2 linked regions of the Aureimonas sp. SA4125 genome follow. The protein of the gene in region 1 binds, or shares a complex with, the protein of each later gene. Links are inferred from orthologs where the notes say so. Each region holds a gene or a part of one and is shown on either strand. Other genes may lie near its edges.

The links.
Region 2: the proteins of tsaB (region 1) and tsaD are in contact, whole or in part, in a solved structure (PDB 4WQ4), measured with the Escherichia coli proteins. The link is inferred for Aureimonas sp. SA4125 from one-to-one orthologs.

Annotation. Positions count from the first base shown.
Region 1 is NZ_AP025032.1:4,879,985-4,886,008, reverse strand. What follows is about bases 3,101-5,932. They hold tsaB (tRNA (adenosine(37)-N6)-threonylcarbamoyltransferase complex dimerization subunit type 1 TsaB), read right to left. Parts: upstream 4,955-5,932; coding sequence 4,247-4,954; downstream 3,101-4,246. Other genes in these bases: Sa4125_RS23065 (universal stress protein), read right to left, coding at 5,720-5,932; Sa4125_RS23070 (NifU family protein), read right to left, coding at 4,996-5,556; rimI (ribosomal protein S18-alanine N-acetyltransferase), read right to left, coding at 3,615-4,058; Sa4125_RS23085 (lysophospholipid acyltransferase family protein), read right to left, coding at 3,101-3,481. In the rest of the region: rRNA maturation RNase YbeY, read right to left, coding at 1-103; Sa4125_RS23095 (PhoH family protein), read right to left, coding at 100-1,146; tRNA (N6-isopentenyl adenosine(37)-C2)-methylthiotransferase MiaB, read right to left, coding at 1,143-2,585; more of Sa4125_RS23085, read right to left, coding at 2,618-3,100; more of Sa4125_RS23065, read right to left, coding at 5,933-6,024. UniProt on the Escherichia coli protein: Required for the formation of a threonylcarbamoyl group on adenosine at position 37 (t(6)A37) in tRNAs that read codons beginning with adenine.
Region 2 is NZ_AP025032.1:4,478,580-4,495,112, forward strand. The notes cover bases 1-2,858. They hold tsaD (tRNA (adenosine(37)-N6)-threonylcarbamoyltransferase complex transferase subunit TsaD), read right to left. Parts: upstream 2,054-2,858; coding sequence 947-2,053; downstream 1-946. Other genes in these bases: Sa4125_RS21170 (NAD(P)H-dependent glycerol-3-phosphate dehydrogenase), read right to left, coding at 1-932; hemC (hydroxymethylbilane synthase), read left to right, coding at 2,179-2,858. Outside these bases: more of hemC, read left to right, coding at 2,859-3,123; Sa4125_RS21185 (uroporphyrinogen-III synthase), read left to right, coding at 3,128-3,820; Sa4125_RS21190 (hypothetical protein), read left to right, coding at 4,068-5,603; Sa4125_RS21195 (heme biosynthesis HemY N-terminal domain-containing protein), read left to right, coding at 5,613-7,196; Sa4125_RS21200 (TerB family tellurite resistance protein), read left to right, coding at 7,248-7,784; Sa4125_RS21205 (glutamine amidotransferase), read left to right, coding at 7,828-8,565; Sa4125_RS21210 (EAL domain-containing protein), read right to left, coding at 8,650-11,028; Sa4125_RS21215 (HAD family hydrolase), read left to right, coding at 11,157-11,858; Sa4125_RS21220 (MFS transporter), read right to left, coding at 11,877-13,097; Sa4125_RS24255 (hypothetical protein), read left to right, coding at 13,441-13,569; Sa4125_RS21225 (hypothetical protein), read left to right, coding at 13,578-13,832; Sa4125_RS21235 (YggT family protein), read left to right, coding at 14,325-14,627; Sa4125_RS21240 (DUF167 family protein), read left to right, coding at 14,675-14,962; ppa (inorganic diphosphatase), read right to left, coding at 15,223-15,768; Sa4125_RS21250 (L-serine ammonia-lyase), read left to right, coding at 16,045-16,533.

The sequences.
Region 1 (6,024 bases):
CCTCGATGGCCAGAGCAAGGGTCAAACCGGCATAGGGTCGCCCGGAAGGCGCTTCGTCCTCTGAAGCGGCCGAGATCGCAGGCTGGGTAGCGGGCTGGCTCATTGTCGTTCGCTGGGCAAAACGGGGATGCGGCTGCGCGTGCTGTCGGCTTCGTAGGCCTCGACGATCGCCTGCACCAGATGATGGCGCACGACATCCTTCGACTCGAAGCGCACGGTCACGACGTTCGGAATGTCGCCGAGTACCCGCATGGCCTCGACGAGACCGGACTTCTGGCCGGGCGGCAGGTCGATCTGCGAGGGATCGCCGGTGACGACCATGCGGGCGTTCTCGCCGAGCCGGGTCAGGAACATCTTCATCTGCATCGACGTGGTGTTCTGCGCCTCGTCGAGGATGACGCAGCAGTTGGACAGCGTGCGGCCGCGCATGAAGGCGAGCGGCGCGATCTCGATCGCACCGGCGGCCAGCGCCCGCTCGACCTTCTCGGCCGGCATCATGTCGTAGAGCGCGTCGTAGAGGGGACGCAGATAGGGATCGACCTTCTCCTTCAGATCGCCCGGCAGGAAGCCGAGCCGCTCGCCGGCCTCGACCGCCGGCCGCGACAGGACGATGCGGTCGACCTGGCCGCGTTCGAGCAGCATGGCGGCATGGGCGACGGCGAGATAGGTCTTGCCGGTGCCGGCCGGGCCGACGCCGAGCACCAGCTCGGCCCGTTCCAGCGCGCGCATGTAGGCGTCCTGCGTCGATGTGCGGGCGTGAATGGTCTTCTTGCGCGTCGAGATCTGCGCCAGCGACATGCGGCCCTTCTTTTCCAGCGTCGGCAGCACCAGCTGGTCGTCCTGGGCGATCGCCATGCGGATCGCGCCCTCGACATCCGACTTCTGGATCTCGGCGCCGCCCTGGAGGCGGCCGTAGAGATGGTCGAGCGTGCGGCGCGCCTGCTCGCTCGCCATGGGATCACCCCGGAGCTCGACCTGGTTGCCGCGCGTGCGGGCATCGACGCCGAGCTTCTGCTCGATGACCGCCAGATGCTCGTCGAACTGTCCGAAAAGCGAACTCGCCAGCCGATTGTCCTCGTAGCTGAGAACGATATGCGCCATGTCGGACGCACCGGACGAGGGAACCGCTCCGCGAATGGCCTTCATGCGATCATCCTTACAGGCTGCCTGTCCGGGGGATTGGCCCCCACGGCCACCAGCGAATTCGCGACGAGGCTGTCGATCCTGACCCTGACGACGTCGCCGATGGCGCCGGCCGAAAGGGGAAGGACGACGGGCTGGAGATAGGGTGAGCGTCCGACGAGCTGATGGGGATAGCGGCCGGGCTTTTCGATCAGAACCTCGATCTCCTCGCCGACGAGCGAGCCCATGAAGGCGAGATTCTGTTCGCGCAAAAGCGCCTGCAGCCGCTCCAGCCGCTCCGACATCACGGCCTCCGGCACATGGTCCGGCATGTCGGCACCCGGCGTTCCCGGGCGCGGCGAATACTTGAACGAATAGGCGGAGGCGTAGAAGACGGTGCGCACGAGATCGAGCGTCGCCTGGAAATCTTCCTCGGTCTCGCCGGGAAAGCCGACGATGAAGTCGCCCGAGAGGGCGATGCCCGGACGGCTGCGGCGGATTTTCTCGACGAGGCTGACATAGTCCTCGGCCTTGTGGCGGCGGTTCATCGCCTTCAGGATGCGGTCCGAACCCGATTGCACCGGCAGATGCAGGTAAGGCATCAGCGCCGGCAGAGTCTGGTGCGCCTCGATCAGGTCGTCGCCCATGTCGCGCGGATGCGAGGTCGTGTAGCGCAGCCGGGCGATGCCGGGGATGTCCGCCAACCGGCGCAGGAGATCGCCGAGTCCGATGGCACCGCCGCCGTCCTCGCCCGACCAGGCGTTGACGTTCTGGCCGAGCAGCGTGATCTCGCGCACGCCGGCCTCGGCAAGGCGCCGGGCTTCGTCGATGATCTGGGCCGTCGGCCGGGACACCTCGGAACCGCGGGTATAGGGGACGACACAGAAGGTGCAGAACTTGTCGCAGCCCTCCTGCACGGTCAGGAAGGCGGCGACGCCACGGGCGAGGATCTGCCGGGGCAAGGGCGCGGGAAGATGGGCGAACTTGTCTTCGACGGCGTAGTCGGTGTCGACGACGCGCTCGCCGCCGGCGACGCGCGCCAGCGCCTGGGGCAGGCGGTGATAGGTCTGCGGACCGATGACGAGGTCGACGACCTTCGCCCTGTGAAGGATCTCGCGCCCCTCGGCCTGCGCCACGCAACCGGCAACGGCCACGTTCAGCGACTTGCCGACGGCCGCGCGCTCACGCTTCAGGACGCTGATGCGCCCGAGCTCGGAGTAGATCTTCTCAGCAGCCCGCTCGCGAATATGGCAGGTGTTGAGAAGAATGAGGTCGGCATCCTCGATCGTCTCCGTCGGCGCATAGCCGTCGCTGGCCAGGGCGTCGCCCATGCGCTGCGAATCGTAGACGTTCATCTGGCAGCCATAGGTCTTGATGAAGACCTTGCGGGTTTCGGCCGCGACCGGCCGGAGAGCCGGGGTGCTGTCTTCCCCCGCGATACCATCGTCGTGACTTGAAGTCATGCGCCCTTCTGGAAGACCTGTCTGCCAATCTCCTATATCGGCTCGGCAGGCATCGGACGCAAGCGGTGATTGACGTTTGCGGGCAAAGATGCGGGATCGGCATGGAGAGTGTGTCCGGCGAGACTCTGCCCCATCAGCCGGCGCACCTCGACCTCCGCGTCCCGGGCGACGGCCTTGCGGTCGCTCTCGGGCGTGAACGGAATCGGCGTTCCGAACGAGATCTCGACGTCGATCGCCCCCTCCTGCAGAAAGCGGACCAGATGCGGGCCCAGCGTCACGTCGCCCGGCCAGGCGGCCAGCGGCCTGTGGAACCGACCGAGCGGCAGGCCGTGGGCGCGGACATAGGCGATGGAGACGGGCTGGACGACGACGGCATCGGCCCCCGAGCGCTTCAGCGCGGCTTGTGCGGCCCCGAACAGTGCCGTCTTGAATGGCAGCACCATGTTGCCGTCAGAAGTCGTTCCCTCGGCGAACAGCACCATCGCGTCGCCGTGGCTCAGCCGGTCGGCAATGGCATCGGCCTGCTCGCCGGTGCGCCGGCGCTCGTCGCGGGCGACAAAGACGGTGCGCTGGAGGCGCGCGAGCTGGCCGAAGGCCGGCCAGGAGCGGACCTCGGACTTGGCGATGAAGGAGAGCGGCAGCACGCCGCCGAGCGCGATGATATCGGCCCAGGACTGGTGGTTGGCCACGACCAGCATCGGGCGGCCCTTGGCCGGCACGCCATGGACGATGACCCTCAGTCCCGCCAGGGGACAGGCGATTCGGTGCCAGACGAGCGGCAGGTAGCGGGCGACCGGCCATTTCAGCCAGATCGCCAGCGCCTGCAGGGGCAACAGGACCAGCGTCGTCAATGTCAGCACGACGACGAGGAGGGCAATCCTCAGCCAGGCCATCAAGCGAACGGATCCATGCCGAGCGAGACCCCGGACTTGGGTGGAGCGAACGGGGGCCTCGTCCGCAATCGCCGCATGATGGGATTGAGCAAGGGCATGGAGCCGGTCGGCCTCGCCAGAGGAATGTCCGTGATGCTTACCGAAGCGTCCGCTTCAGGACAAGCGCACTGGTCCTGCGGCCCTTCCCGTCGCTGTAATAGGCGGGACGCCGGCCAACTTCGGCAAAGCGCAGGCGCTTGTACAGGGCGAGCGCGGCGGCGTTCTCCTCGTCGACCTCAAGGAACAGCGAGGCGGCCCTCTCCTGGTGCAGGTGCTGCAGCACCTGGTCCATCAGCATGCGGCCGATGCCGCGCCCCCTGAACTTGCGCGACACGGCGATGGTGAGGATTTCCGCCTCGCCGGCGACGAGCCGCGCCAGGACGAAACCGGCCGGCGCGTCCCGCGGCGTGCCGACCCGCCGCGCGACGAAGCCGAAGCCGCCGGACTGAGACAGGAGCGACGCGAACTCGTCGCCCGACCAGGAACGGTCGAAGGCTTCACTGTGGATGTCGGCGGCGAAATCGAGGTCCTCGGGCTGCATCCTCACGACGACCAGCGGCAGGGTTCCGGCCCATTCGTTCCAGAAGGCGGCCGTCCAGACCCATGGCAGATACCAGTACATCGCCCTTCCTCCCCTGCTTCCCGAACCGGTCGTGCAGCCTGCGGGTCTTTGCGCCCGCTGTCCTCGTCGAAGATCGTATCAAACAGGTGTTGCGACAAGCTTGCCGGTCACGAAACCGCGGACGGCTCGGTGGCGCGCAAGATCCCGGTCGGAGCGGACGGCTTGGCATCGGCACCGCGGAGATAGAGGAGGCGCAAGGACCCCTCCGGCGCCCGGGGCGCGGCAAGGCGGGCGAAGGCGTCCATGTCGACAAGCCCCTCTGGATTGGCGATGCAGGCAAGCGTCCCGGCGAGAATTTCGCGGGCGATGGCAGCGCCGGTGCCGACGGCCACGAGCGGCCCGCTTCCGGCTGAAGTGGCGACGAGGGCCGCAAGGCTTTCGGGCCGAACGGCCTGCGGTTCTGCCAGCACGATCCCGCCTAAGCCGTAGAGCGCGGCATAGACCTCGCCCCGCTTGGCGTCGTTGACGGCGAGCACGGCGCCATTCCCGTGCCAATGCGGTTCGGCAAGGATTTCGAGGGTCGAGGCGCCGACGAGCGGTATCGCCAGCGCGAGCGCAAGGCCCTTCGCCGCGGCAACGCCGACGCGAAGGCCGGTAAAAGAACCGGGGCCGACGACGACGGCGATCTTGCCGAGGGCCGCGTAGGTGGCTCCGGCCCCGGCGAGAATGTCGGCCACGAGGCCCATCAGCACCTCGGCATGGCCGCGGCCGATGTCGGGCGCGGCCATGCCGAGAAGCCGCGTGCCGCCGCCGTCATACAGCGCCGCCGCGCAGCGCCCGCCCGAGGTATCGATGCACAGGAGAAGATCGCTCATGTCAGCCGGTTATCGGCTGGCGGGCGACGAGTCGAGAGCGGTCACACCGCCTCGACGGATTCGACCTCCGGAACGAAGTGGCGCAAGAGGTTCTGGATGCCATGCTTCAGCGTCGCCGTCGACGATGGGCAGCCGGCACAGGAGCCGCGCATGTTGAGGTAGACCGTGCCCTCGCGAAATCCGCGAAAGGTGATGTCTCCCCCATCCTGGGCGACGGCCGGGCGGACGCGCGTCTCGAGAAGCTCCTTGATGGTCGAGACGAGATCGGCGTCGCCCTCTTCGAAGAACTCCTCGCCGCTGTCCGACACGGCGCCGGCCTGCGCCATCGTCGGCTGCTCCGACATGAAATGCTCCATCAGCCCGGCGAGGATCGCCGGCTTGAGGTGCTGCCATTCCGGCCCGTCCTTGGACACGGTGACGAAGTCGTAGCCGAAGAAGACGGCGGTGACGCCCGGCACATCCATGAGCCTGGCGGCGAGCGGCGAGCGCTCCGCGGCGTCCTCACGGCTGACGAACTCCGCCGTTCCCTCCGCCAGGACGACCCGGCCCGGCAGGAATTTCAGCGTTGCGGGGTTCGGCGTGACTTCGGTCTGGATGAACATGGCGCGTCCTTTCGGGATGCTCGCCGTCCGCAGACTGCGGACGGCCCCTGCCGGGTATGAGACTGTTTGCCGACGGTCGCCTGAAATGCGAGCGGTCGGGCGTCCCTCCCTATCTAGCGATGACGGCATCGCAGCGAAAGGGGCGCAGGAACGAACGAAACCTTCAGCAGAGGCTTTCGATCTCGTCGTCCGTCAGCGTGGCCGGCACGATCGTCACGGGAATCGGGAAGGCAGCGCCCTTGCCGGCGATCGAGGAGACGAGGGGGCCTGGGCCCTCGCTGGAATCCCCAGAGGCGAGAACCAGGATCGCGATCTCGCGGTCGGCCTCGATCAGCGCGGTGATCTGTTCGATGGTCTTGCCCTCGCGCACGACGAGTTCCGGCTCGATGCCGACCGATTCACGGATCTCCTCGGCGACCTTCGACAGCCGCGAATGCGCCTCCGCCTCGGCCTCGGCGCGCATGATCT
Region 2 (16,533 bases), 400 kb from region 1 along the record:
GACAGCGTACCGTCGATGATGGCGGCGACGGTCGTGATGATCGGCGCCTCGATGCCATGGTCGGCGGCCAGGCGCGCGGCGATGGCGGCGGAATGGACGCCTTCGGCAAGTTTCAGCGAGCCGAGATCCTCGCCGCGCCCGAGCGCCAGGCCATAGGAGAAGTTGCGCGACTGCGCGCCGGAACAGGTGAGAACGAGATCGCCGAGCCCGGAGAGCCCCATCAGCGTTTCCGGCCGGGCGCCCAGTGCCTCGCCGACGCGGCGCAGTTCGACGAAGCCGCGGGTGACGATCGCCGCCCCGGCCGAGGCGCCGAGCCCCGCGCCGGCGACGATGCCGGCGGCGATGGCAAGAACGTTCTTCAGGGCACCGCCCGCCTCGACGCCGACGACGTCGCTCGAGGCGTAGCCGCGAAAACTCTCCGTCGACAGCCGCCGGGCGATGTCGTCGGCCCGCGCCTCGTCGGCAGCCGCGATCGTCACCGCCGTGGGCAGCCCGCGCGCGACGTCGGCGGCAAAGCTCGGTCCGGAGAGGACGGCGAGATCGGCCGGACCGACATGGGCGGCAAGGATGTCGCTGGCAAAACGTCCGGTCCCCCGCTCGATGCCCTTGGCGCAGAGGACGACCGGCACCCCCTCCGCCCTGCCCGCTGCCAGAGCCTCGGCGATGTCGGCAAGATTCTGGGCGGGCACGACGACGAGCACCACGGTGGCACCGCCGAGTGCCAGAGCCATGTCCGTGGTCGCGGCAAGGCTTTCGGGCAGAGGAATGCCGGGAAGATACCGCTCGTTCCGGCCGGTGGCGGCGATCGCCTGCACGGTCGCGGCGTCGCGGGCGTAGAGTACGGTGCTCCGCCCGGCGCGGGATTGGAGCGCGGCCAGCGCCGTGCCCCAGGCGCCGCCGCCGATGACCGCGATCTTGTCAGGCTGGTTCATGGTCGGGCCCTTCCTCAGGCCTTGGCGCCGCGCCGGCCGAAGCCGATGAGGGGCACGGCCGCCTCGTCGAGCGGCCAGCGCGAGCGCACGGGCGCGTCCATGCCGTCGAGCCGTCCGGCCTCGAAACGCTCGAGGCCGGCATAGGCGATCATCGCGGCATTGTCGCCGCAGAGTTTGAGCGGTGGCGCGACGAGGCGCACGCCGGCGGCCAGACAGGCGTCCTCCAGCCGCAGCCGGATCGCCGCATTGGCCGCGACGCCGCCGGCGACCGCCAGAACCTTATCGGCGAGACCCGGATATTCCGCGCCAAAACGCGTGAGCGCACGGGCGATGCGGTCGGCGAGGCTGTCGGCGGCGGCCGCCTGGAAACTCGCGCAGAGATCCGCGACGTCCTGCGCCGTCAGCGGCATCGCCGCCTGCGCCGCCTGGCGCACCGCCGTCTTCAGCCCGGAAAAGGAAAAATCGAGCCTCGCCTCGCCCCGCATCGGCCGCGGCAGGCCGAACCGCCGGGCATCACCGCCGCGCGCAGATTTCTCCACCGCCGCACCGCCCTGTTCGGGCAGGCCGAGGAGTTTTGCGGTCTTGTCGAAGGCCTCGCCCAGCGCGTCGTCGATCGTCGTGCCCCAGCGCTCGTAGTCGCCGAGACCGCGCACGAGAAGGATCTGCGTATGCCCGCCCGAGACGAGCAGCATGAGATAGGGATAGGCGACGCCGTCGGTCAGCCGCGGCGTCAGCGCATGGCCCTCCAGATGATTGACGCCGACGAAGCCAAGGCCCCTGGCCGCCGCGATCGCCTTGCCGGTCATCGCCCCGACGATGAGCCCGCCGACGAGGCCGGGCCCGAGCGTCGCGGCGACGGCGGAGAGATCATCAAGGTTGACGCCGGCATCGCCGAGTGCCGCCTCGACGATGCCCGAGATGGCATCGACATGGGCGCGTGCGGCGATCTCCGGCACGACGCCGCCGAAGGCCGCATGCTCCTCGACCTGGCTGAGAACGACGTTCGACAGAATCTCCGGCCGCCCGTCCGCGCCGCGTCCGACGACGCTTGCCGCCGTCTCGTCGCAGCTGGTCTCGATGCCGAGGATGAGAGGGGACAAGGGGCGGCTCGGGTTTCGCATGCTCCTCCATCGCCCCGACCGGGATGAAATGTCAAAGCCGAAGCCGCGAAATCGGCCGGTCATTGCCGGCTGCCCCCGAAATCCTCTAAGAACGCTGGACGACCCTCGCGAAGACAGGCGGCAAGATGGCACCTATCCGGATCGGCACACGCGGCAGCCAGCTGGCCCTGGCGCAGGCGAGCGAAGTGCGGGCCCGGCTGATGGTCGCGCACGGGCTCGGCGAGGAGGATTTCGAGATCAGCGTGATCTCGACGTCGGGGGACCGCATCCTCGACCGGCCATTGTCGGAAGTCGGCGGCAAGGGGCTCTTCACCAAGGAGATCGAGGAGGCGCTGCTGGATAAGCGCATCGATCTGGCGGTGCATTCCTCCAAGGACATGGCGACGGCCATCCCGGACGGGCTGGTGCTCGCCGCCTTCCTGCCGCGCGAGGACGTGCGCGACGCCTTCATCGGCCGCACGGCGAAGACGATCGCGACCCTGCCGGAGGGGGCCGTCGTCGGCAGCGCCTCGCTCCGGCGCCAGGCACTCCTGAAGCGCATGCGCCCCGACCTCGAACTCGTCATCCTGCGCGGCAATGTCCAGACGCGGCTGCGCAAGCTGGAGGCCGGAGAAGTCGATGCGACGCTTCTCGCCCTCGCCGGCCTCAACCGGATGGGCATGGCGGCGGTCGCGACGGAGATCCTTTCGGCCGAAGACTTCATGCCTGCCCCCGGCCAGGGCGCCATCTGCATCGAGACGCGCGGCGACGACACGGCGACGCTGGCCCTCGTCCACGCGATCGACCATGCCGAGACGACGACGGCCCTCACGGCCGAGCGTGGCTTCCTCGCCGAGCTCGACGGCTCCTGCCGCACGCCCATCGCCGCACATGCGACGCTGGGGGAGGCCGGCGTCCTGCACCTCGCCGGCATGATCCTGACGCCTGACGGCTCGGCCATGCATGCGACGAAGCGCACCGGCGTGATGGGCGAGGCGGCGATGATCGGGCGCCTGGCGGCACAACAGCTGCTCGAGGAAGCCGGCCCCGACTTCTTCGCCAGCTGGAACGCCCCGGCCGATCCCCGCTGACCGCATGGCGCGGATCCTGGTCCTCCGGCCGGCAGCCGACGCAGAGGCAACCGGCCGCGCGATAGAGGCACGCGGGCACGAGGCGCAGATCCTGCCGGCGGAGGAGATCGTCGCGCTTTCATCAGCGCCGCCCCCTGGCCCGTTCGCGGCGATCCTCGTGACCAGTGCCCATGCCGTCCCTGCGCTCGCGGTCTTGCCGCGCGAAGACCTGGCGCCGTTTCTGGCCGTCGGCGCGCGCACCGCATCAGCGCTGCGGGCGGCGGGTTTTGGCGAGATCGCGACCGGCAGCGGCGGCGCCGCCAACCTCGTCGAGCCGGCAGCGCGCCTTGCCGCCACGCGCGGACTGCCGCTTCTCTATGCCGCCGGCCGCGTCAGAACCGATGCCCTCGAGGCAGCGTTCGCCGATCGCGACGTGCCCCTTCGCCTCTGGGAAGCCTACGACATCAGGCCGCTGGACCCGGCGCCGGACGAGATCGCCCAGGCCACCGGCGGCATTTCTCCGGACGCCGTGCTCCTCCTGTCGCGGGGGCAGGTCGCCGCCTATGTCAGGCTCGCCGGGCGCCTGCCGGCCGGTTCTGCACCGCGACTTCTCTGCCTGTCGCCCCGGATTGCCGACGCTTTGCCGGCAAACTTGCGCGGCTGGGCGGAGATTTCTCCCACGATGAGCCTCGCCACGCTGTTCGATCACGTTCTATAACCTACCTAATCCCTGCGGCGCCCGCGCCGAACGCGCGGCATGCCGGTCCGAGAGCTTCAGAAACTGCTCCCGGCCAGAGGCCAGCCGCCGGCGAAGACTGGAAACGGAGTCCTTTTCGATGCGCAATCCTCCGCGGCGTTCGCGACCCCAGAAGCCCGCGACGACGATCGATGCGACTGCCGTGCCCGCGGTCGGGTATCCCGGGCCGTCCTCCGCCGATCCTGCCGATCCGCCGTCTGCATCCCCCGTGAGCGCGCCTGCCATGGGCGATCCGGAGACGAGCCTGGCGGCGAGCGCGAGCGACACAGGCAGTGAAGCGTCGGCGAACCTGCCGGCTGCAGACGCAGCATCGACCGTCGAGGACGAGGTCACGGCACCGGCGAGCGGGCAGGAGGCATTCGCGGCGGAAGAAGGTCTGCAGGGGCCGACCGTCGCCAGCGACAGCGACGTCGACGAGACCATCCTCTCGGCGGCCGAACCCGACTTCATTCGCGACGAGAGCGCCGCGACCAATGGTCCGCCGCAGCCGACGCAGGACTACTCGGCGCCGGCCTCCGCCCATCAGGAGACGCGCAGCGGCGGGATGGGCTCGGCCTTCGGCGGTGCCCTTCTCGGTGCCGCGCTGGCGCTGGCCGGCGCCGGCGCGCTGCAATATGCCGGCGTCCTGCCGAGCGTCGGCCTCGCCGAGGTTGACGAGAACGCCCCGCAATATGCCAGGACCGGCGACGTCCAGCAGGTGTCGAGCGACCTTGGAACGCTTCGCGACGAGGTCGAGCAGTTGCGATCGGTCCAGGCGGCGGGCGGCACCGGTCCGGGCGCCTCGCAGGCAGACCTGACCTCGCTCGGAGACCGGGTCGCCGCGCTCGAACAGCGGGAGCCGCCGCCGGCCCCGACGACCGATCCGGCCGCGCTCGACGCGATCCGCGGTGCCGCCGATGGCGCGCGTGCGGCGGCTGAAACGGCGACGCAGACGGGCGCCGACGCCCGCACGGCCGCCGAGGTCGCCAAGAGCGCGGCCGATGCAGCCAAGACCGCCGCCGACCAGGCGGGCCAGCTCGCCGGCCAGTCGCAGTCGAGCGCCGAGAGCGCCCGGCAGGCGGCGGAGACGGCGCGGCAGACCGGCGAGACGGCGCAGCAGGCCGCCACGACTGCCCAGCAGACGGCGGCCGCGGCGCAGACAAGCGTTGCCGCCACCAACGAGGCCGTCGCCGCGCTGAAGCAGCAGCTGGCCGCGATCGAGGCGGCCAACCAGAAGGCCGGCGCGGCGATCGCGGCGGCCGGGCTGAAGGCGGCCATCGACCGCGGCGGCCCCTTCATGGGCGAACTCGAGGCGTTCGCCACGGCGACCGGCGACGAGGCCGTCGTCGGCGCCCTGCGCGGCTTTGCCGCCGAGGGCGTACCGACGCAGTCGCAGCTTCTGTCCGCTTGGCCCGAGGTCGAGACACGGATCCTCTCCGCCTTGAACCCGGTCGATCCCAATGCCAGCGTCGGCGACCAGATCCTGAGCGGACTGAGCGGCCTCGTCACGACCCGCCCGGTCGGCGCCGCGCCTGCCGGCGTGACCGGACCGAACGCCGCGATCTCGCGCCTGGCTGCCGATGTCGAGGGGAACGACCTTCCGGCCTTCCTCGCCGAATGGGAGGCGCTGCCGCAGCCGGCCAAGGATGTCAGCCAGGAATTCCAGGCACGCGTCGCGGCCCGGGTGAAGGCGGAACAGGTCGTCGGCGAGACCTTGACGAACGCGGTGAAAGCCGTCGGCCAGCCGGCCGGCACGGCAGGGTGAGGAACTGACATGCTGCGTATTCTGGCCTTCCTTCTCGTCGTCCTCGCGCTGGCCCTCGGCTTCGGCTGGCTGCAGGACAATCCCGGCACCATCCAGCTGTCCTGGCAGGGCGTATTGCCGGCGGGCAGCGACAGCCTGACGCTGCAGGTCTGGACCTTCATCGTCCTGCAGCTCGCGCTTCTCTTCCTCGTCGTCCTCACGGTCTGGGTCCTGCGCTCGTTCTTCAAGGCTCCGGACCGGATCGGCCGCTATTTCAGCACGAGGCGCCGCGACAAGGGCTATGGTGCCCTGTCGGCCGGCATCGTTGCCGCCGGTGCGGGCGACGCCGTCCTCGCCCGGCAGATGACGAAGCGGTCGCAGAAGCTCCTGACCGGCCGCCGCGAGCCGCTGGTGCAGTTCCTCGACGCGCAGACGGCCATGATCGAGGGCGATCACGATCGCGCCCGCTCGGCCTTTGAGACCATGGAGCGCGAGCCGGAGACGCGGCTTCTCGCGCTGCGCGGCCTCTTTCTCGAGGCCGAGAGGCTCGGCGACGACGCCGCTGCGCGCGGCTATGCCGAGCGCGCCGTCCGCATCGCCCCGCACGTTCCCTGGGCCGGGGGCGCCGTGCTGGAGGCCAAATCCATCGAGGGCGACTTCGACGGCGCCTTGGCGATCCTCGAGGCGCAGCGCAATGCGCGGCTGATCGAAAAGCAGGAATCGGCGCGACTGCGTGCCGTGCTCCTCACCGCCAAGGCCATGTCGATTGCCGAGCGCGATCCGAACGGCGCCAAGCTCGCCGCGACCGAGGCGCAGAAGCTTGCGCCGGACCTGACACAAGCCGCCGTCACCGCGGCGGAGGCGCTTTTCCGGCTCGGCGACCTGAAGCGCGGCACGAAGATCCTGGAAAAAGCCTGGACCGAATCTCCGCATCCCGATCTCGCGGTCGCCTATGTCCAGGCGCGCCCCGGTGATTCCGTCGCTGACCGGCTGAAGCGGGCGAAGGTCCTGCAGGACCTCCGGCCGACCCATGTCGAATCCTCGCTCGTCGTCGCCCATGCCGCGCTCGACGCGCGCGACTTCACCCTCGCCCGTTCGGAAGCGCTGAATGCCAGCCGCATGGAGCCGCGCGAAGGCGTGTTTCTCCTTCTGGCCGACATCGAGGAGGCCGAGACCGGCTCCGTCGGCAAGGTCCGCGAATGGCTCGGCCGGGCCATCCGCGCGCCCCGCGATCCCGCCTGGACCGCCGACGGCTACGTCTCGGAGAAATGGGCGCCGGTCTCCCCCGTCACCGGGCGCCTCGACGCCTTCCGCTGGAAGACACCGGGCCAGCGCATCGACGCGCAGGGCATGGTCATCGAGGCGCCGGCGGATACGGTCGAGGCGATCGGTCCAGCTTCCCCCGGCGTTGGCGAGGCGCCGCGCGAGATATCACCCGCGGCCGCCAGCGTCCCGGCTCCCGCCGCAGTAGTCTCCATACCGGCAGAGGCAGAGGCACCACCGCCTGGCCCGCCCGCTGCCAATGGCTGGACGGACCAGGAACCCGAGGTCGAGACCATTCCGCCGGGCCATTCGCCGAAGGCGCCCGGCGAAAGTCGCCTGCGACTGTTTTGATTTTTTCCGGACGCGCACGATTGGTCTTGGTCATGCCGCTGAGTTTGCGGCATGATCGCAGCTGTTGCACTGCAGCAGCACAACATGGATGGGAAGGTGCCCTCCAAAGGTGGACGACGGCTGATGTTTCAGGCCTTTCGTGATTTTCTGACCTCGATCAGCGAAACACCTGATCGCGCGCGCGCCGATGATCCGCGCGTCGCCGCTGCCGCCTTGCTCTATCATGTGAGCGCGGCCGACGGCATCGTCAGCGAGGCGGAGCTCGAAAGCCTCAAGGCCTCGCTTGCGCACGAGTTCGGCCTCGACGCGGATGCGGCCGACGAGTTGCTCGATGCCGGCCGGGAGGCCGACCAGGATGCCGTCGACCTCTATCGTTTCACCAGCGTCCTCCTCCAGAGCCTCGACGAGGCGGCCCGCATCCGCTTCGTCGAGCTGCTCTGGGAAATCACCTATGCCGATGGCGACGTGCACGAGCTCGAGGACAACACCATCTGGCGTGTCGCCGATCTGCTCGGCGTGTCGACGCGCGACCGTATGTTGATGAAGCAGGAAGCCGCGTCGCGGCACGTGCGCAACGGCGGTGAGTGAAGGCAGCCCTTTGGAACGGCAGGACAGCGAGAGCACCGGCGGCATCGGCGCACAGCATCGCCGCTACAGTCTCGAGGGAGCGAGCGATCCCCGTCCGGTGCTGGTCGTGCTCCATCAGGAGACCTCGACGCCCGGCCGTGTCGGCCAGGTGCTCGCCGCCCACGGCGTCGCGGTGGACATCCGCCGTCCGGTGATCGGCGACCCTCTGCCGGAGACGCTCGACGACCACCGCGGCGCCATCGTGTTCGGCGGCCCGCCGAGCGCCAACGATCCGGACGAGCATCTTCGCCGCGAAGTCGACTGGATGGCCGTTCCTCTGGCGGAAAACCGCCCCTTCCTCGGCATCTGCCTTGGCGCGCAGATGCTGGTGAAACATCTCGGCGGTACCGTCGCCCCGCATCCGGAGGGCCTTGTCGAGGTTGGCTACTATCCGCTGCAGGCGACGACCGAGGGGCGTATGCTCGTGCCGCAATGGCCCGAAATGGTCTACCAGTGGCACCGCGAGGGATTCACCCTGCCGCACGGCGCTATCAGGCTTGCCACCGGCGAGCGTTTCGAGAACCAGGCCATCCGCTACGGCGACCACGCCTACGGCGTCCAGTTCCACGCCGAGCTGACGCTGGCCATGCTGCATCGCTGGACCACCCATGGCCACGAGCGCACCCTTCTCCCCGGCGCCCAGAAGCGCCGCGACCATTTCGACGGCCGCGCCGTCTACGACGCGCCGGTGAAGCGCTGGCTGGAACAGTTTCTGGGACTGGTGTTTGGCGAGCCGGCCTGAAGGGACTGCAATGTCGGCCTGCCTGACCGACGAGGCCCGAACACGTGACCGCTTGCCTTCCCCGATCGCATCGGGGCGCCGGGATCAGGCGGCGACGGCCGAGCCGGCCTCAGGCAGGTAGCGCTTCTCGAAATCCCTCGCGGTCATCGGACGACCGAAAAAGTATCCCTGGCCCTCCGTCGCATAGGAGGTCATGTAGCGGGCCTGCGCCTCGGTCTCGATGCCTTCCGCGATGACCTCGAGCCCGCAGCCCTGCGCCATCCGGGCGATCGCGTCGACGATCGCCTGGTCCCGAAGGTCACTGTCGACGTTCCGGATGAAGGAACGGTCGACCTTCAGGCGGTCGATGTCGATCCGCTTCAGCATCGTCAGCGAAGCAAAGCCCGTCCCGAAATCGTCGAAGGCGATCTTCACGCCGAGCTTTCGCAGGTTCGTCAGATGGCCGAGGGTCATGCCCTCATTCTGCAGCACGATGTTCTCCGTCACCTCGATCTCGAGCGCGTCGGCGGAAAGGCCGGTTTCCCGGAGAGCCGTCGCCACGACCTCGACGAAATCCGGCGCCCTGAGTTGCGCGGGGAAGAGATTGACGCCGATCCGTAGATCGCCGAGACCGGCCGCCCGCCAGGCGGCGGCCTGACGGCAGGCGGTGGTGAGGATCCAGGTTCCCACGGGAACCGCGATCGCGCTGCTCTCGAGGACGTGAAGGAAGGCGCCGGGGGCCAGAACACCGCGATAGGGATAGTTCCAGCGCAGCAGCGCCTCCGCGCCGACGAGCGCGCCGTCCGACAACCGGACCTGTGGCTGATAGTAGAGCTCGAAGTTCCTTGCCTCCCAGGCGTCCCGAAGTTCCGAGGTCAGGTCGCTCCGTTCGATCGCCGCCTGGCGCAGTTCCCGCGTGAACAGTCGCACCCGGCCTCGACCGTTCGACTTCGCATCGTAGAGCGCCAGATCGGCGTTTTCGAGGATCTGCGTCGTATCGACATGCCGGTCCGTGGAGAGAATGGCGCCGATGCTCGCGGATACGTGGACAACATGGCCGGTTACATGGATCGGTTGCTCGAGGGCGGTGATGATCCGGTGACCCAAGGCATCGGCACGAAGAGGATCGGCGCCATCGCGGGTGAGGACGACAAATTCGTCACCGCCGAGACGTGCCGCCACGTGACACGTCTCGATGGTGGCTCGCAGGCGCTCGGATACGATGCGCAGAACCTCGTCGCCGCCGTGATGGCCCAGCGCGTCGTTGACACCCTTGAAGCCGTCGAGGTCCATCATGAGGACGGCAAAGCCTGGGCCTCCTTCCGAGGCTGCCTTCACGCTCTCGGAGAGCAGGTCGAGAAAACGGGTCCGGTTCGCAAGCCCCGTCAGATGATCGGAGAAGGCCAGGGTGCGGATCTTTTCCTCGCTGCTCAGCCGCTCGCGCTGGTCGCGGAAGGCAAGGACGGTCTGCGAGCGATGTCCCAGCCGGACCGCGCTGCGGATCACCCGCACCGGGACCAGCTCACCATCGGCATTGACCAATCTGGCTTCGACCTCCTCCCGCTCCGGAAGAGAGGCGATGTCGAGCGCGGGGATCAGCGATTTCAGGCTGCATGTTGCGAGGTCCTTGCGCCGCCGACCGCTCATCCTCTCCAGGCTCTCGTTGGCAGTCACGATGATGTCGCCATCGCAGATCGCAAGCCCTTCAAGACCGAGATTGGCCAGCTCTCCCAGTCGAAGCCGTTCCCGGCGGAGGGTGGCCTGGGCATGCAGCGTGAACCACAGGCCGAGAAGCGCGACCGCGAAAAGCCCCGCACAGACGATGGCGACGATCGGCGCCAGAACCTCGGGCGGCAGCGTGAGCGCGGGAAACGGCACCCTCGGATCGTAGGTGAGCCGAAGCGACGCCATGCCGCAAAGGTGCAGGACAGCAATGGACAGGAGCAGCATCGGTGCGCCGAGAAGCCGAACCTGCCTGTTTCTCTCTCCCGCCAGGGACAGGGACAGCGCAAACAGCGGCAGACTGCCGATGACCGAGGCGGCAACCAGGACATGGTCATAGGCAACGGTCCCCCGCACGACGTAGGCGAACTGACCGACATAATGCAGGGCCACGATGCCCAGCCCGAGCACCAGGCCGCCCAGAAGACGACGGGACCGCTTACGCTGGCCGAACGCGATCGCTATTGCGAAACCGATGCCGAGAATGCCGAGAAGCAGCGAAACCGCCGTCATTACCGGCTCGAAACCGGCGGGCATGCCGGGGGAGAAGGCGAGCAGGGCGATCATATGGGTCGCCCAGGCCGTGCAGCCCGCAGCGACAACGCCCGTCGCTGTGAGAACCGCGCGCCGTCGACCCGAGGATTTGGCGGCATGCTTGGCGACCGAGAAGGACCCGAACACACCGATGACGCAGACGGCGGCGGCAGCGAGCAAGAGCCAGCCGTCATGGGCATCTTGAATGCACGTTAAGAGTGTCTGCATCGGGGTCTCCCGATGCGCACAGTCCACCAAGCTTGTTAAAAGCCGGTATTCCAGCAGGAACAAATTTGTGGCTGCCTAATAACCGGCGGGGCCGGCTCATCGCGCCTCCCATGCCTCATCATCTCCCCATGGACGACAGCATCACCACGATCGGCTTCGACGCCGACGACACGCTCTGGCAGAGCGAACAGTTCTACAAACTGACAGAGGAGCGCTTCGCAGGGCTCCTGGCGGAGCATGCCGACGGGGCGGACATCTCGGTGCGGCTGCTCCAGGCCGAGCGCCGCAACCTGGCGCTCTATGGTTTCGGCATCAAGGGCTTCACCCTGTCGATGATCGAGACGGCGCTGGAACTGACGAAGAACGAAGCGCCCGGCACGCTGATGCGCGAGATCCTCGACATCGGCCGGGAGATGCTCGCCCATCCCGTCGAGACATTGCCGGGCGTGGTGCCGACGCTGGAAGCCCTCGGGCCCCGCTTCCGTCTCGTCCTCATCACCAAGGGCGATCTCTTCGACCAGGAACGCAAGCTCGCCGCCTCCGGCCTCGGCGAGTTGTTCGAGGCGGTCGAAATCGTCAGCGACAAGACACAGGCCGTCTACGAGGGGGTGTTTTCCCGGCATGGGGACGGGCCGGGCCGGGCGATGATGGTCGGCAATTCGCTGAAGTCGGACATCTTGCCGGCGATCGCCGCCGGCAGCACCGGCGTCTTCATACCGCATGATCTCACCTGGGTGCATGAGCACGCCGAGGCCCCGGAAAGCGATCCGCGCTTCTTCCGCCTCGAACGTTTTTCCGATCTTCTCGGCCTCGTCGACGATCTCGCCTGAGCCGGGGGCGCGGAGTGGCTATTCCCGTCCGCGCAGATGCTTGGCCTTGCGCAGGTCCGGAAAGAGCTTTGCCCAGAGCGCGGCGATGCCCATCGTCGCCATGCCGCCGACCACCACGGCCGGCACCGCGCCGATCCAGAAGGCCATGACGCCGGCGCGGAATTCGCCAAGCTCGTTCGACGCGCCGACGAAGACCATGTTGACGGCATTCACCCGCCCGCGCACCTCGTCCGGCGTCCAGAGTTGCAAGAGCGTCTCGCGGACATAGACGGAGATCATGTCGGACGCCCCCATGAGCGCCAGTGCTACGACCGAAAGCCAGGGCCAGGTCGACAGGCCGAAGACGACGGTGAACGCGCCGAAGAGCGCGACGAAGGCGAACATCACGAGGCCGGCATTGTTCTGAACGGGGTGGCGGGTGAGGTAGATCACCATGAGGATCGCGCCGATGCCGGGAGCCGCTCGCAGCATGCCGAGCCCCCAGGGCCCGACGTCGAGGACGTCGCGGGCATAGATCGGCATGAGGGCGACGGCGCCGCCGAGGAGGACGGCGAAGAGGTCGAGCGAGATGGCGCCGAGCACCACCTTCTCGTGCCAGATGAAGCGGAAGCCGGCAACGACGGTCTCCATCGTCGCCGGCTCGTTGGCCGCGGCCCGCGGCAGCTTGCGCATCGACAGGATGAGGGCGGCCGAGGCGAGAAACATCACCAGCGCCACCCAGTAGGCGGCATGGGCGGACAGCCCGTAGAGGAGGCCGCCCGCGACCGGGCCGACGATCGAGGCGATCTGCCAGGCCGAGGAGTTCCACGCGATCGCCTCGGGCAGTTCCTCGCGCGGGACGAGATTGACGACGAGCGCCTGGCTCGCCGGCCCGAAGAAGGCGCGGGCGATGCCGAAACCGACGAGGACGGCGAAGACCGGCAGCGGCGAGGAGAGGCCCTCATAGGTCATCGCCAGCAGCACCGCGGCGCCGACGGCCTCCATGCCGATCGACACGCCCATGATCTTGCGCCTGGAATAGCGGTCGGCGACCGAGCCGGTGACGAGCACCAGGAGCAATGCGGGCAGGAACTGACAGAGACCGACGAGGCCGAGATCGAGCGGATCGCGCGTCAGGTCGTAGATCTGCCAGCCGACCGAGACGGCGACGATCTGCACGGCAAAGGAAGTGCCGAGGCGGGCGAGCCAGTAGCGCAGATACTGTCCGTTGCGAAACACGGCGAAACGGTCATGCGACACAGGTTTGTCCGAGGCCCCCGGTGCTGCCGGCGTCCCGCTCTCGTCCTCGATGCTCACGGCTTGCTTTCCGGGGATGTGCTTGTTCGCCCGTGCCTAGCGAGGTTTCCCGGCTCGCGCCAGAGGCAGGCGGCAAAAGCCAGGCGCATTCCGACCTCGCCTGTCGGGCTTATCGAAGCTCGGCACAGAACGAGCCGAGTTTCCGAAGAGAGGCATCGCTGCTCGAGCGGAATCTCGCTGATCACGCGCGCACGGCCGCCTCCAGAACCGATGACGACAGTTTGCCGCGCGGCGCCTGCAACCACGAGCGCTAACGGCCGTTACGCTCCTGCTCCGATCGCCGGAGATGACGTTTTCCAAGGACCCGCAGATGATCCTCTCTTTACGCCGCCGCATCTCTCACCCGACGCCGATCTGGCCGACGCTGGCAACGGCGGCCGCCATGCTGATGGTTGGCGCAATGGTCTTCGCTTAGGTCGGTCGATGAGCGGGCAGCATCTGAGCGACAAGGCCATCTCGATTCTCGTCTTGGCCGCCTACCATTCCCTGTCCAGCGGAGAGACGGTCGGGCAGATCGTGCTGGACGATGGGCACGGCCACACGGCCGATGCCGATGGCCTGGGAGAGCTGCATGCCGAGGGATTGCTCGAAGTCAACGGCACCCGCGGCCGGCTGACGGAGGCGGGGTCGGAGGAGCTCCAGATCATCATAGACGCCATACGGGCCTCACAGACCTGATGGCGGTGGGTTTCAGGCCGCTTCCGGCCAGTCCACCCATTGTACCGACCCACAGCGACGCCGATGGCAGACAGGCCACCGCAAACGCTTGAGCTTGAAGTGGCACAATAATCGGCGGCACAATAATCGGCGGGATGAGCGACTGGTGGAGCTGAGCGGGATCGAACCGCTGACCTCGTCATTGCGAACGACGCGCTCTCCCAACTGAGCTACAGCCCCATTCACCAGTGGGCGGGATTTAGAGGCAGGGGCGGGAACTGTCAAGCACGGCGCGAAGCCCGCTGGCCGCGAAACCAGCGGGGGCGGGCCTTCGGCCTCGGTCCCTGCCAGCGCACGGGATCGCCGCAACGTCGGCAGTGAGGCCTTCGTTGGCGCCGATGCCGAAAGGCCGTGGCAACCACGCTGGCAGCCGGACGCCCGACAGGGCCGGCTGCGCCTTGCGCAGGGGCTTTCCGGTCTTTACATGGGAACCGATCTCATGAAGGTTTTTCCATGCTGGCTGTCCTGCAAGTCGTTCTCCTCATCCTCGATATGCTGTGGTGGCTGATCATCCTGTCGGCGATCCTGTCATGGCTCTACGCCTTCAACATCATCAATCCCGGCAATCAGTTCGTCGACCAGGTCGGCCGATTCTTCTACCGCGCGACAGAGCCGCTCTACCGGCCGATCCGCCGTGTCCTGCCCGATCTCGGCGGCATCGACCTGTCGCCGCTCGTCGTGCTGCTCGGCATCTTCTTCCTGCAGCAGCTCATCGTCCTCTATATCGCTCCGGCGGTGATCCGGGCCGGGATCTGAGCGAGCCCGGCTTCGCCGAGCTTTCCGAGAACGGCCTCTGCCTGCGTGTGCGTCTGACGCCAAAATCCTCCGCCGACCGCATCGACGGCGCGGGAACTGCGCCAGACGGGCGCCCGGTGCTGCTTGTCCGCGTGCGCGCCTTGCCGGAAAACGGCGCCGCCAACGCCGCGCTGCTGGCGGTTCTGGCCAAGGCGCTGAAGCTGCCGAAGTCGACCCTGATCCTCGACAGCGGCGGCAAGGGCCGCGTCAAGAGCGTGCGCGCCGCCGGCGACCATGCCGGCCTGCGCCAGGCGCTGGATCGCTTGTCCGTCTCTCTCGGTTCTGCGGTCGACTAGCCCCGTCTGGGCGCAGGACAGCGAGGGCCAGCCCGGCTGCGCCGTCGCCTCTGTCGACGCTCTCGCCAGCACGGACGCCAATGCCCCTTGCCCGCGACACCGCCGACGCCTCCGTGCAGCGCTTTCGCTACGGCATGCAAAGGCCCTTCGAGGCCGGCCGCACAGGGTAGCGGCCGAGCCCGGCCAGCGGCACCGAGGAAGGCCGCCGGCGTTTTCGGGGTCCGTTTGCCCGGCTTACAGATCAGCCATGGCGCCCCTGATCAGGCCTTGCCGGCCTTGTAGGCGGCTTCCCGGTCGATCGCCTCGGTGATCAGGCGCTTGGCCATGGCGGAGTCGCCCCAGTCGCCGATCTTCACCCACTTGCCGGGTTCGAGATCCTTGTAGTGCTCGAAGAAGTGCGCGATCTGCTCGAGCGTGATGGCCGGCAGGTCGCTGTATTCGGTGATGTTCTCGTAGCGGCGCGTGAGCTTGGGCGACGGCACGGCGAGGATCTTCTCGTCCTGGCCGCTATTGTCTTCCATCACCAGGACGCCGATCGGCCGGCAGTTGATGACGCAGCCGGGAAACAAGGGCCGTGTGTTGCAGACGAGGACGTCGATCGGGTCGCCATCGTCGGACAGGGTGTGCGGAACGAAGCCGTAATTGCCGGGATAGGTCATCGGCGTATAGAGGAAGCGGTCGACGAACAGAGCGCCGGCTTCCTTGTCCATCTCGTACTTGATCGGATGGCCGCCAACCGGGCATTCGATGATGACGTTGATGTCTTCGGGCGGGTTCTTGCCGCGGGGGATCGCGTCGATGCGCATGGCGTGCCTCTTTTGTGAAATTTCCTCGCGTCCTTAGCGGGACGGCAGACGCGAGGCAACTCGCGACGCCGCCGCCGACCGCCGTGGCCGGCAGGGTCGCCCCCCTTTGGCAAGGCGAAGTCGCCTCGCTGCGCCGGGCTCCAGCCCTGCGGTCCCGCAGCGCCCGGCGTCCGGCCGACGGCTTCTGTCGCGAACGGGCACGATATGCCAGCCTGCCCCGGCTATCCTGATGCGTATCGTCCATCACGGATCGGACCTTCCGGAGACGTCTTGCGCATGATCAGCATCTTCGAGCTCTTCAAGATCGGCATCGGACCCTCGTCCTCGCACACCGTCGGGCCGATGAAGGCGGCGCTCGCCTTTGCCCGGGGTGCCGCCGCTCTCGCTGATCCCGATTGCCGCCTGCAGGTCGTCCTCTACGGCTCGCTCGCCTGGACGGGAAAGGGCCACGGAACGGACAAGGCGGTGATCCTCGGCCTTGCCGGGATGAGCCCCGATACCATCGACCCGGACGAAGCGGATGCGATGCTCGCGGTCCTCTCCGACAAGCGTCGCCTGCCCTTCGCGGGACTGGCTCCGCTTGCCTTCGACGAGACGACCGACATCGTCTTCGACGGCGTCGCCGCGACGCCCCAGCATCCGAACACGCTCGCCTTCTCGCTCGTCTCCGGCGACGGCGCGGTGATCGTCGAAGAGCGCTGGTGCTCTGTCGGCGGGGGTTTCATCGTCCGCGAGGAGGAGGTCGGAAGCGTCTCCGGCGAGCAG